DNA from 2 places in the Agrobacterium tumefaciens genome. Region 1 is predicted to be linked to the other one. Evidence: predicted binding sites of a transcription regulator. Region 1 holds the regulator's gene; the other holds the start of a gene.
The links. The regulator LexA, encoded in region 1, represses DNA repair genes until DNA is damaged. The targets are predictions, from matches to a motif close to TGTTCNNNNTGTGTTCNG.
Positions count from the first base shown of each region.

Region 2: a site for LexA is predicted at 2,804-2,821, ahead of CFBP6623_RS16010 (ImuA family protein). Genes of this name have one in related genera too.

Region 1 is NZ_CP039903.1:1,098,688-1,103,490, forward strand. Features, by position in the region: gene CFBP6623_RS05485 (ComEC/Rec2 family competence protein) at 1-876, shown strand, start outside; gene CFBP6623_RS05490 (glutathione S-transferase family protein) at 896-1,573, opposite strand; gene lexA (transcriptional repressor LexA) at 1,986-2,708, opposite strand; gene CFBP6623_RS05500 (VOC family protein) at 2,921-3,802, shown strand; gene kdsA (3-deoxy-8-phosphooctulonate synthase) at 3,802-4,647, shown strand; gene eno (phosphopyruvate hydratase) at 4,783-4,803, shown strand, end outside.
Region 2 is NZ_CP039904.1:169,663-174,465, forward strand. Features, by position in the region: gene CFBP6623_RS16000 (error-prone DNA polymerase) at 1-573, opposite strand, end outside; gene CFBP6623_RS16005 (Y-family DNA polymerase) at 570-2,087, opposite strand; gene CFBP6623_RS16010 (ImuA family protein) at 2,002-2,766, opposite strand; gene CFBP6623_RS16015 (DUF1304 domain-containing protein) at 2,997-3,353, shown strand; gene CFBP6623_RS16020 (glycerate kinase type-2 family protein) at 3,358-4,644, shown strand; gene CFBP6623_RS16025 (hypothetical protein) at 4,753-4,803, shown strand, end outside.

The DNA.
Region 1 (4,803 bases):
CCATTCCTGAAGATCATGGGCTATGGCATGGCGCTCGTCATCGAAGTCGCCAATGAAGTGGCGTCCTGGGGCGGCAGCGCGGCGACGGGGCGGCCACATGAGTGGTTCATTGGCCTCGGCTCCGCTGGCTTCCTGCTGCTCACCTTGCTGCGCAGCCGGCTTGCATTGCTTGGTATTCCGCTTCTTGTCTCCGCCTTCGGCCTGTCGGCGGCCGTGGCCTATCGCGATGTCCCGGATTTGCTCATTCACGAGGAGGGTGAGTTGGTGGCGCTGCTGGAAGACGGCAAGGCCTATACGACAAAAACGCGACCACAGGGCTTCGTATACGGCCAGTGGCAAAGAGCACTCCTGTTGCCGGAACAGCCTGTGCCACCGGTCATTCTTAAAGCGCATGCCGCAGTAACCAGTGTAGGCTTGACCGCAAAATCAAAACTTACGCCGGAGGAGATGAGGGCGGTGATGCGGCAGATGACGGCAGCGCTGAAAGATGCGCAACCCGGCGTCTTCACCTGCAGCAAAGGCATATGGTGCGTGGCGCGCGCCAGGAGCGGGGAGTGGATCGTCGTTCTGGAAGATGGCCGGTTTGCCGGAAAAGCCTGCGATATCGCCGATATTGTCGTCGTTTCCCGCAGGACCTCGTTTTCACAATGCCGCTCAGGAGCACTTCTACTCAACCGCGATATATTGCGGCGCATTGGCTCGGTAGAAATAGGCTTCGCCGGCAATAATCAGCCGGGGGTGGTCGGACGACTACGCGCAGCAATTGCCGGGGCGAACAGGCCATGGAGCGAGCACCGCTACTACGACTGGAAAAGCGACCGCTTCGAATACGAGGTGCCGGAACCGGTCAGGCAGTTGCTGACGGCATCGCAATAAACGCCGTCAGCAGTGATATTCAGACCTTCACGCGCAGATCGTCAGTCAATGCGCCAATGCCGCTGATTTCCTGTTCATGCGCCGCATCGCGCCAGATCTCCTTCACTCCGGCCTCATACCACTCACGCATGGCGGGCAGGGTGAGCAGCCGATCGCAATAGGCTTTTGCCGCAGGTGAAAGATCGGCGCCATAGGTCTGGAAACGGAACGCCACGGGGCAGAAAAAAGCATCGACCGCCGTGAATTTCTGACCGGCAAGATAGGGACCGCCGAATTTTGTCAGACCTTCGCTCCATAACGCATCGATGCGCTTTATGTCTGCCGCAAGCCCGGCATCGCCACCCTTCGGCTTGACCCGAATACCGACCGACATGGGATAAAGATTGCGCAGTGAGGAAAAGCCGGCATGCATTTCGCTCGCCGCCGAACGCGACCATGCCCGCGCCTGCTTGTCGCTCGCCCAGACGCCCTGGTGCCGTTCTGCGAGATATTCGGCGATCGACAGCGTTTCCCATATCGTCACGCCATCATCGACAAGGCAGGGCACCTTGCCGGTCGGCGAAAAGCTGGAAAAGGCGACACCTTCGCCAAACGGAACAAGTCTCTCATCAAAGGCGATACCGAGCGTGCGCATCAACACCCACGGCCGCAGCGACCATGAGGAGTAGTTCTTGTTGGCGATGTAAAGATCGTACATGGCTTATCTCCCGGATATGACGCGCATTTCTATACCTGTCGGGGCATGATGGAATACCGAAAATAATCCATGGCACCCATAAGTCGCGTTGATGAATGACGGGGGCTTTGCACCGAGTATCACCATTCGGTGGCAGCGCCAGGCCAGCCGCATCCCCCAGCGTAAACGAACTCACGCAACCAGATGTCCACGGCATATGACGCAGTGGTGGCAACAGGCCGGGGGCAAGGCCGTAACAACGATATCCATATGAAACTGGAACTGATCTTTACCAGACAGAATGCAACTGTCTGCTGGAAGCATAAGATTGCCCGACACTCGCATGGTCAGCCGAATTCCGGAATTGCCGTCATCTTCGACAGGAGCCATCTCATGACGACGCCTGTCTTGAGAGGATGACGGTTAAATCAGATCAATGGTAACGGCGTATAAGTCCGACCAGCTTGCCCTGAATTTTTACCCGATCAGGCCCGAAGATACGGGTTTCATAAGCGGGGTTGGCCGCTTCCAGCGCGATGGAAGCGCCCTTGCGGCGGAAACGCTTCAGCGTCGCTTCCTCGTCATCCACCAATGCCACGACGATATCGCCCGGATTGGCGGTATTGCTGTTGCGGATGATGACGGTATCACCGTCGAAAATCCCGGCCTCGATCATCGAATCGCCCTTAACTTCGAGCGCGTAATGTTCACCCGAACCCAGCATGTCAACCGGCACGGCAACATCATGCGTATTGTTCTGAATGGCGGAAATCGGCACGCCGGCGGCGATGCGACCCATGACCGGAACGGTGACCGCGCCGCCGAGATCGTTGGCGGGCGCCTTGGGCGCCGGTGGGGGTTCTGGCGCCTTCGGCTTTCCGAGGCTGCCTTCGATGACGCTTGGAGAAAAGCCGCGCTGCGGCCTGGCACCCGGCGCATAGGCCTCCGGCAGCTTGATGACTTCCAGCGCCCGCGCCCTGTTAGGTAGCCGGCGAATAAAGCCGCGCTCTTCGAGGGCGGTAATCAGCCGGTGGATGCCGGATTTGGAAGCAAGATCGAGTGCGTCCTTCATTTCATCGAAGGAGGGCGGCACGCCGGACTCTTTCATTCGTTCATGAATGAAGAGAAGCAATTCCTGCTGTTTGCGCGTGAGCATGAGGAAAACACCCTTGAGAATCGTCGTTGAAGTCGCGAAACAAATACAGAACGAACACTATATGTTCCATATGTGTTCCGCAATCCCCTAAAATTTCGTGAAGCTGCTATCTGTTGTTTTGATGATTTGCCTGAAAGCACGAAATTGTGCTTTTCTGCCGTCCTAACTGTTCCGGCATGGCCATGCCGCATGCGACAGCAGGAAGCAGGGAAATGACGAAACCGTACCGCATCGACCATCTCGTACTGCCTGTCGAGCACATCGACGTCGCAGAAAATCGCCTTGGAAACCTGGGATTTACAGTAGCGCCAGCGGCTCTTCACCCGTTTGGCACGCAGAATGCCTGCGTTTTTTTCGCCGACGGCACGTATCTGGAGCCTCTCGTGATTGCTGATCCGGCTAAATATAATGCCTCGATTGGCCGGAAAGATGTGTTTACCGGGCGGGATCAGGCCTTCCGGAAACATGCCGGAGGGGAGGGTTTTTCCGCACTGGTCGCTGCAACGCAGGACGCTCTTGGCGATCTCGACCGATTCGTAGCCTCAGGCCTCTCGGCCGGAAATGTCTTTGAATTTTCGCGGCCAGTCAAAATGCCGGATGGTTCGCAGAGCGAGGCGGCTTTTCGGCTGGCTTTTGCAGCCAGTGGTTCCGCGGCGGATTTCTTTCTGTTCAGCTGTCAGCGGTTGCAGGCCCTGCCGGGCGACCGCGCGGCGCTGGAACGCCATGCCAACGGCGTTTCCGGCCTCAGCGAGATCGTGCTGTTTTCCGGTGGTGATGCGAATGCCGTGCAGCTGATCGAAACTGTGTTTGGCTGCGACGGCAAGATGTCTCCGGATGGAGATATGGTTTTCGCAACCGGCAATACCCGCATAAGATTGACGCGGAAGCCGGTCTTTGACGGACTGGCCTTTAGTGTTCCCGAGGAGGGCGGTGGCGGATTGCGCGGCGCAGGCGTCGTCTTTTCCGTTCGCGATCTTGCCGTGACACAGGCGGCACTTGCTGCTAATGGCGTGTCCAGCGCAGAAGCGGGCGGCCGGCTGGTGGTGCCCGCAGCGCCCGGTCAGGGTGTTGCCTTCGCCTTCGAGGAAAAATAATGAGCGTTACGAACAATCTCAAAGTCACCGCCGGCGATGGCGCCAGCAAGGTTTCCTTTTCCAATACCGAGCGTTTTTCGCTGATTGCCGGCCCCTGCCAGATGGAAAGCCGTGAACATGCCTTCATGATTGCGGGTGTGCTGAAGGAGCTTTGCGACAAGCTTGGAATAGGCCTCGTTTACAAATCCTCCTTCGACAAGGCGAACCGCACCTCGCTTTCCGGCAAGCGCGGCATAGGCCTTGACAGTGCGATGCAGGTTTTCGCCGATCTCAAGAAGGAATACGGCTTCCCGGTCCTGACCGACATTCACACCGAGGAACAATGCGCCATTGTGTCCGAAGTGGTGGATGTGCTGCAGATTCCTGCATTCCTCAGTCGCCAGACCGATCTTCTCGTCGCCGCCGCGAAAACCGGCCGCGTCATCAACGTCAAGAAGGGCCAGTTTCTGGCGCCCTGGGACATGAGAAACGTGCTGGCCAAGCTGAATGAAAGCGGCAACCCGAATGTGCTTTTATGCGAGCGCGGTGCGTCCTTCGGTTACAACACGCTGGTCTCCGACATGCGCTCGCTGCCGATCATGGCCTCGCTCGGCGCGCCTGTTGTCTTTGACGCCACCCATTCCGTGCAGCAGCCGGGCGGGCAGGGCGGCTCCACCGGCGGCCAGCGCGAATTCGTCGAGACGCTTTCGCGAGCGGCAGTGGCGGTTGGTATCGCTGGCCTTTTCATCGAGACCCACGAGGACCCGGACAATGCGCCTTCCGACGGCCCCAACATGGTGCATCTGAAGGACATGCCGAAACTGCTGGAAAAGCTTCTGGCCTTCGACGCCATCACGAAAGCGTAAGAAACGGGTGCTACTCGTGCCAATCGATTTTAATGGCGGGCGCTCTGTTTCTGCCGCCCGCCGTCATTGTAATTTCTTCGCCATCGTCTAAGACAGGCGACGGAAAATATCTGTTCCATTCCCAAGGGAGAGACCATGACTGCCATTACCGATATC
Region 2 (4,803 bases), on a different replicon from region 1:
CTCGGGCACATGAAACAGCACGTCATTGGTCACCACGGTCGGCACACCCGCGGCTAATGCCATGTTCGAGAGTTCGAAAAGCCGCATCTGGTCGTTGGGGCGTCTTCGGAGGCTGAGTGCCATATAGGCCCTGTCGGCAAAAGCAGCTTTGAGACGTCGCAGCCGCAGTGCGCAGAGATCATCCGCGAGGTCAGCGAGCAACACGACAATCAGGCCTTCGCCATAGGTCACGAGATCATCCCATGCCAGCCGGCATTTGCCCTTGCCACCCCTTTTCTTGCCGACGGAAAGCAGCCGGCAAAGCCGCCCGTAAGCCGGGCGATCCATGGGGTAGACGAGCACGGAAAAATCGTCATCCAGATCGAGCCGGCAGCCGATGATGAGGCGGATACCATGATTATTGGCGGCTTCATAAGCGCGGGGAATGCCCGCAAGGCTGTTGCGGTCGGCAATGCCGAGCGCCTCGATGCCGAGATTTTTGGCCTGTTCGAAAAGCTCTTCACAGGAACTCGCTCCGCGCAGGAAGGAAAAATGCGTGGTCACCTGCAATTCGGCATAATGCGGCGCGCTCATGCGAAAACCCCGTGGATGAACCAGCCCTGCGAGCCCGTTTCGGCATGTTCGCCGTCACCGGAGCGGAAAATCCAGAAGCGCTCGCCGCTTTCGTTTTCCACCATGAAATAATCGCGCACGGCGGCTTTTTCCCGGTCGCGTTTCCACCATTCGCCGAACACCCGCTCCGGCCCGTCGGCGCGGCGCACATTGTGGCGCACGCCTTTCCAGAGGAAATAACGCGGCGGATGGTCCGGCAGCAGCGCCAGCGTCTCGATGGGTTCCGGCCTTGCAAACAGCCTGACCGGGCGTGGCCAGTGGCCGGGCCAGCCGAGCGTATCCTCAGGCGCAAGCGCCGCAACTGAAGCAAGGGAGCGTTCCGGCACATCGCTTGCCACCGCCGCATAACGATAGACCTTATGACCACGATTGAGGATGACATCGACCGTATCGGCGATGTCCGCACGGCCTTCCTCCAGAAGCGAGGATCGGGCCTGCGCGGCGACAAGCGGCTCGGTATGGGTGGCGGTCAGCACCATCATCTCGATGCCGAAACCGGGATCGATGGTGTCGATACGATCAGTCAGAAGCCGGACAAGCTGTTTGACATCGCGCACCGGTCTGGAGGTGCCGGCCCGCACCGCCTGCAGGCCGCTATCCACCCGGTGCAGCACCAGATCGACACGGCGCGCGCCGAGGCCGCGCCTTTCCAGCGCGGCGCAAAGGCCTATAACCAGCTTTTGGCTATAACGGGCAATCGTCTCCGCCGCAGCAATCGGCTCGGGAAATGCGCGCCGCACCTCCACCAGTTCAGCCACCCGCACCGGTTCGATGGGTTCGCCGATCTCCCCGAGCGCCTGGGAAAGACGGCGGACGAGCTCGGGGCCGAAACGCAGGGTCAGCGGCGCGCGCGGGGCTTCGGCAAGCTCGCCGATGCTGCGAAAACCGAGCACCTTCAGCCCGGAAACGATGCGTTCCTCCAGCCTGAGCGCAGCAAGCGGCAAGCCGCTGATCGCCGCACGCTGCCCGCCCGGCGGCACGATGCTGATCGCCTCACGGCTAAAACGCGCCAGCGCATGGGCCGCGCCCCAGCTATCGGCAATGGCGGCGCGGGCGGCAAAGCCTGCGGCATGCAGGCGGTTGACCATGCCGCTCAGCATCAGCGTCTCATTGCCGTGCAGATGGTCCGCACCCGCCGTGTCCAGCACCAGCCCGTCCGGCGGGTCGGCAGCGACGATGGGGGCATAGATGCGCAGGAAATGAAAGGCCAGCTGCTGCAGGGCGCGGGCATCACCAGCCGTATCCATATCTTCCACGAGAAGACCCGGCACCAGCGCCTGCGCCTTGCTGACCGGCGTGCCCGGCCGGATACCCGCCGCCTTTGCCGCCTTGTCGAGCGCCAGCACCAGCCGGCGGCTGCCCTGACGACCAATCATGACCAGCGGCTTTTCAACCGGCGGCGCGTCCTTGCCCGAAAGACGCCGGAAACGATCCGTCGGCCATGTCGGCAGGTAGAGCGAGACGACCCTTTGCATCACAGGCTTCCACTTCAAATTCGGCACTTTCGCCGCCGCGACATCGCAAAAGCTCCAGCAACCAGCGCGGCCTGCCCACCCCCGGCACCGGCAGGGGTGATGAAGGCCGCACGGAAATGCGCCAGCGGGTCACCGCCGCCGTCGGCTCACCGAACAGCGCCGCATCGGCCGCACGCCGGAAGCGGCGGATGGCGATGCCGGTAACCCCTGAGGTTTCCGCTGCCAGTTGCAGCCGCCGCGAGGCATTCATCGGCAGTTTCGCCAATTCGCCCATCACCGCGCCGAAACCATTGCAGCGCAAACCCTCCTCAAAACAGTCGAGCACGCCTTTCTCATCGCGGCATTCAACGATGATGAGCCGGTTCTGCGACAGGCCGGCCTGTGTCAGGCCCGGCATGAACAGATCCCGCCGGGTGACACACCATAAAACCTTGCCGGAAAGCCGTGCCGCCACACCGGCTGCAAACAACGCTGCCGCCGCACCATCGGCAGCGCCATTGCCGCCGCCGCTCACCTCATGCAGGCAACCGAGCTTCAGCCCGCCTCCCGGCAGGTGATGGTCGATGGCATCCACGCCGAAAGGCAAGCTCTCGTGCAGGCGATGAGGGCCGTTACCGATCCTTTCCAGCCTTTCACGCAGCTCTTCGACAACGAGCAACTGGTCCGCGCGCTTTTGCATGGCATGACGGGTTTCAATTCCGGATTTTTAATCTTACTGTTCTTGTTTTGTTCCTATTTCAGCAAAGAGTCAAGCAACAGGCTGCCGCTCATCAACAGTTTGCATGGGAAGAGAAGATTCAGCCCTTGCAGCGCTTCGTCCCGCCGTTAAAACGGAATTGTCCGCTCGCTGCCGTTCTTCTTGCGAGAACCAATGCGCCACGGACATCAGGGTTTTGGAGGAAACCGCCGATGATCGCCAGCATTCTGATTGCCGTGGTTGCGGCCATCCATATTTACATCGTCATTCTGGAAACGCTGCTGTGGGAAAAACCAACCGGCCGCAAGGCCTTTGGCCTCTCGGCGGATTTCGCCCGGCAGACAAAAGTCCTTGCCGCCAATCAGGGGCTTTATAACGGATTTCTGGCAGCCGGGCTGATCTATGGGCTCATGCAGGGCGATACCGGGCTGAGCTTCAAGGTCTTCTTCCTCACCTGCGTTCTGGTGGCCGGTATTTTCGGCGCCGTTACCGCCAATACCATGAAGATCCTGTTCATTCAGGCACTGCCCGCCCTTTTGGCGCTTGGCGCGCTCTGGATTGGAGTATGAACCGATGACCGCATGGAATGACAGCCGCGCCAAAGACGCCCTCAACCGGATTTTCCTGGCGGCAGTCGCAAGTGCCGATCCGGCAAAGGTGCTGCAACACCACCTTCCCTCCCCGCCCAAAGGCCGCTGCGTGGTGGTTGGGGCCGGCAAAGCCTCGGCCGCCATGGCCGCAGCGCTCGAAGCGGCATGGCCGCATGTCGATCTTTCCGGCGTGGTGGTGACCCGGTATGGCCATGCCGTTCCGACCAGTCGCATCGAAATCATCGAGGCCTCGCATCCCGTGCCTGACGACAGGAGCGCGGAAGCCGCAAAACGCATTCTCGCCGCCGTTGAGGGCCTGACCGCCGACGACATGGTCATCGCGCTGATTTCCGGCGGTGGTTCGGCGCTGATGGTCGCCCCCGCCGAAGGCATGACGCTTGCCGACAAGATGGCCGTCAATCGTGCCCTTTTGACCAGCGGTGCGACGATTTCCGAAATGAACGCCGTGCGCAAGCACCTCTCCCGCATCAAGGGCGGGCGGCTGGCGCTGGCCGCCAAACCGGCCAAGGTCGTATCGCTGCTGATTTCCGATGTACCGGGCGACGACCCCTCCGAGATCGCCTCCGGCCCGACGGTTGCCGATCCAAGCGACATTGAAACCGTGCGGGAAATCGTCTCGCGTTATGAGCTCGATCTTCCCGAAACCGTACGCAAGGTATTGGAAAAGGGCGAGGAGACACCGAAGGCCGGCGATATCGATGAGGATGTCAGGATGATCGCCGCCCCCTCGCTTGCCCTGCAGGCGGCGGCGGAAGAGGCGGTGAAGCTCGGCCTTACGCCGCTTATCCTCGGCGATTCCCTTGAAGGCGAATCCAGGGATGTCGGTGCCGTCATGGCCGGCATCGCCCTTTCCGCCAGCCGCAAGGGCCTGCCGGTCAAAGGCCCGGCCGTGCTGCTTTCCGGCGGCGAAACCACTGTCACGCTGAACAGGGGAGTTGGCGGCAAGGGACCGGCCGGCAAGGGCGGCCGCAATACGGAGTTCCTGCTGAGCCTTGCGCTGACGCTGAAGGGTGCAGACGGCATCTGGGCCATTGCGGGCGACAGCGACGGCATAGACGGCGTGGAGGATGCGGCGGGTGCCGTGGTGACACCGGATACGCTTGCCCGCATGCGGGCTGCCGGTGTCGATCCGCGCCAGTCGCTCGTAAACCACGACAGCTATACCGCTTTCAAAGGGGTCGGTGATCTCGTGGTGACGGGGCCGACGCTGACCAATGTGAATGATATCCGGGCGATTTTGATCGGCTGAAATCGGCAGCGTTCGAGGCCATCAGCTGCGTCCATCCTCAGGCAAGACCATTTTGACTATATTCTCGGAGAGGTATAACCTGAGGGCATGTCCTTTGGAGCCTCAGCCATGCGTTCTGGAGTGCTCATAGCCGGGCTGATCATGGCCCTCATGCCCACC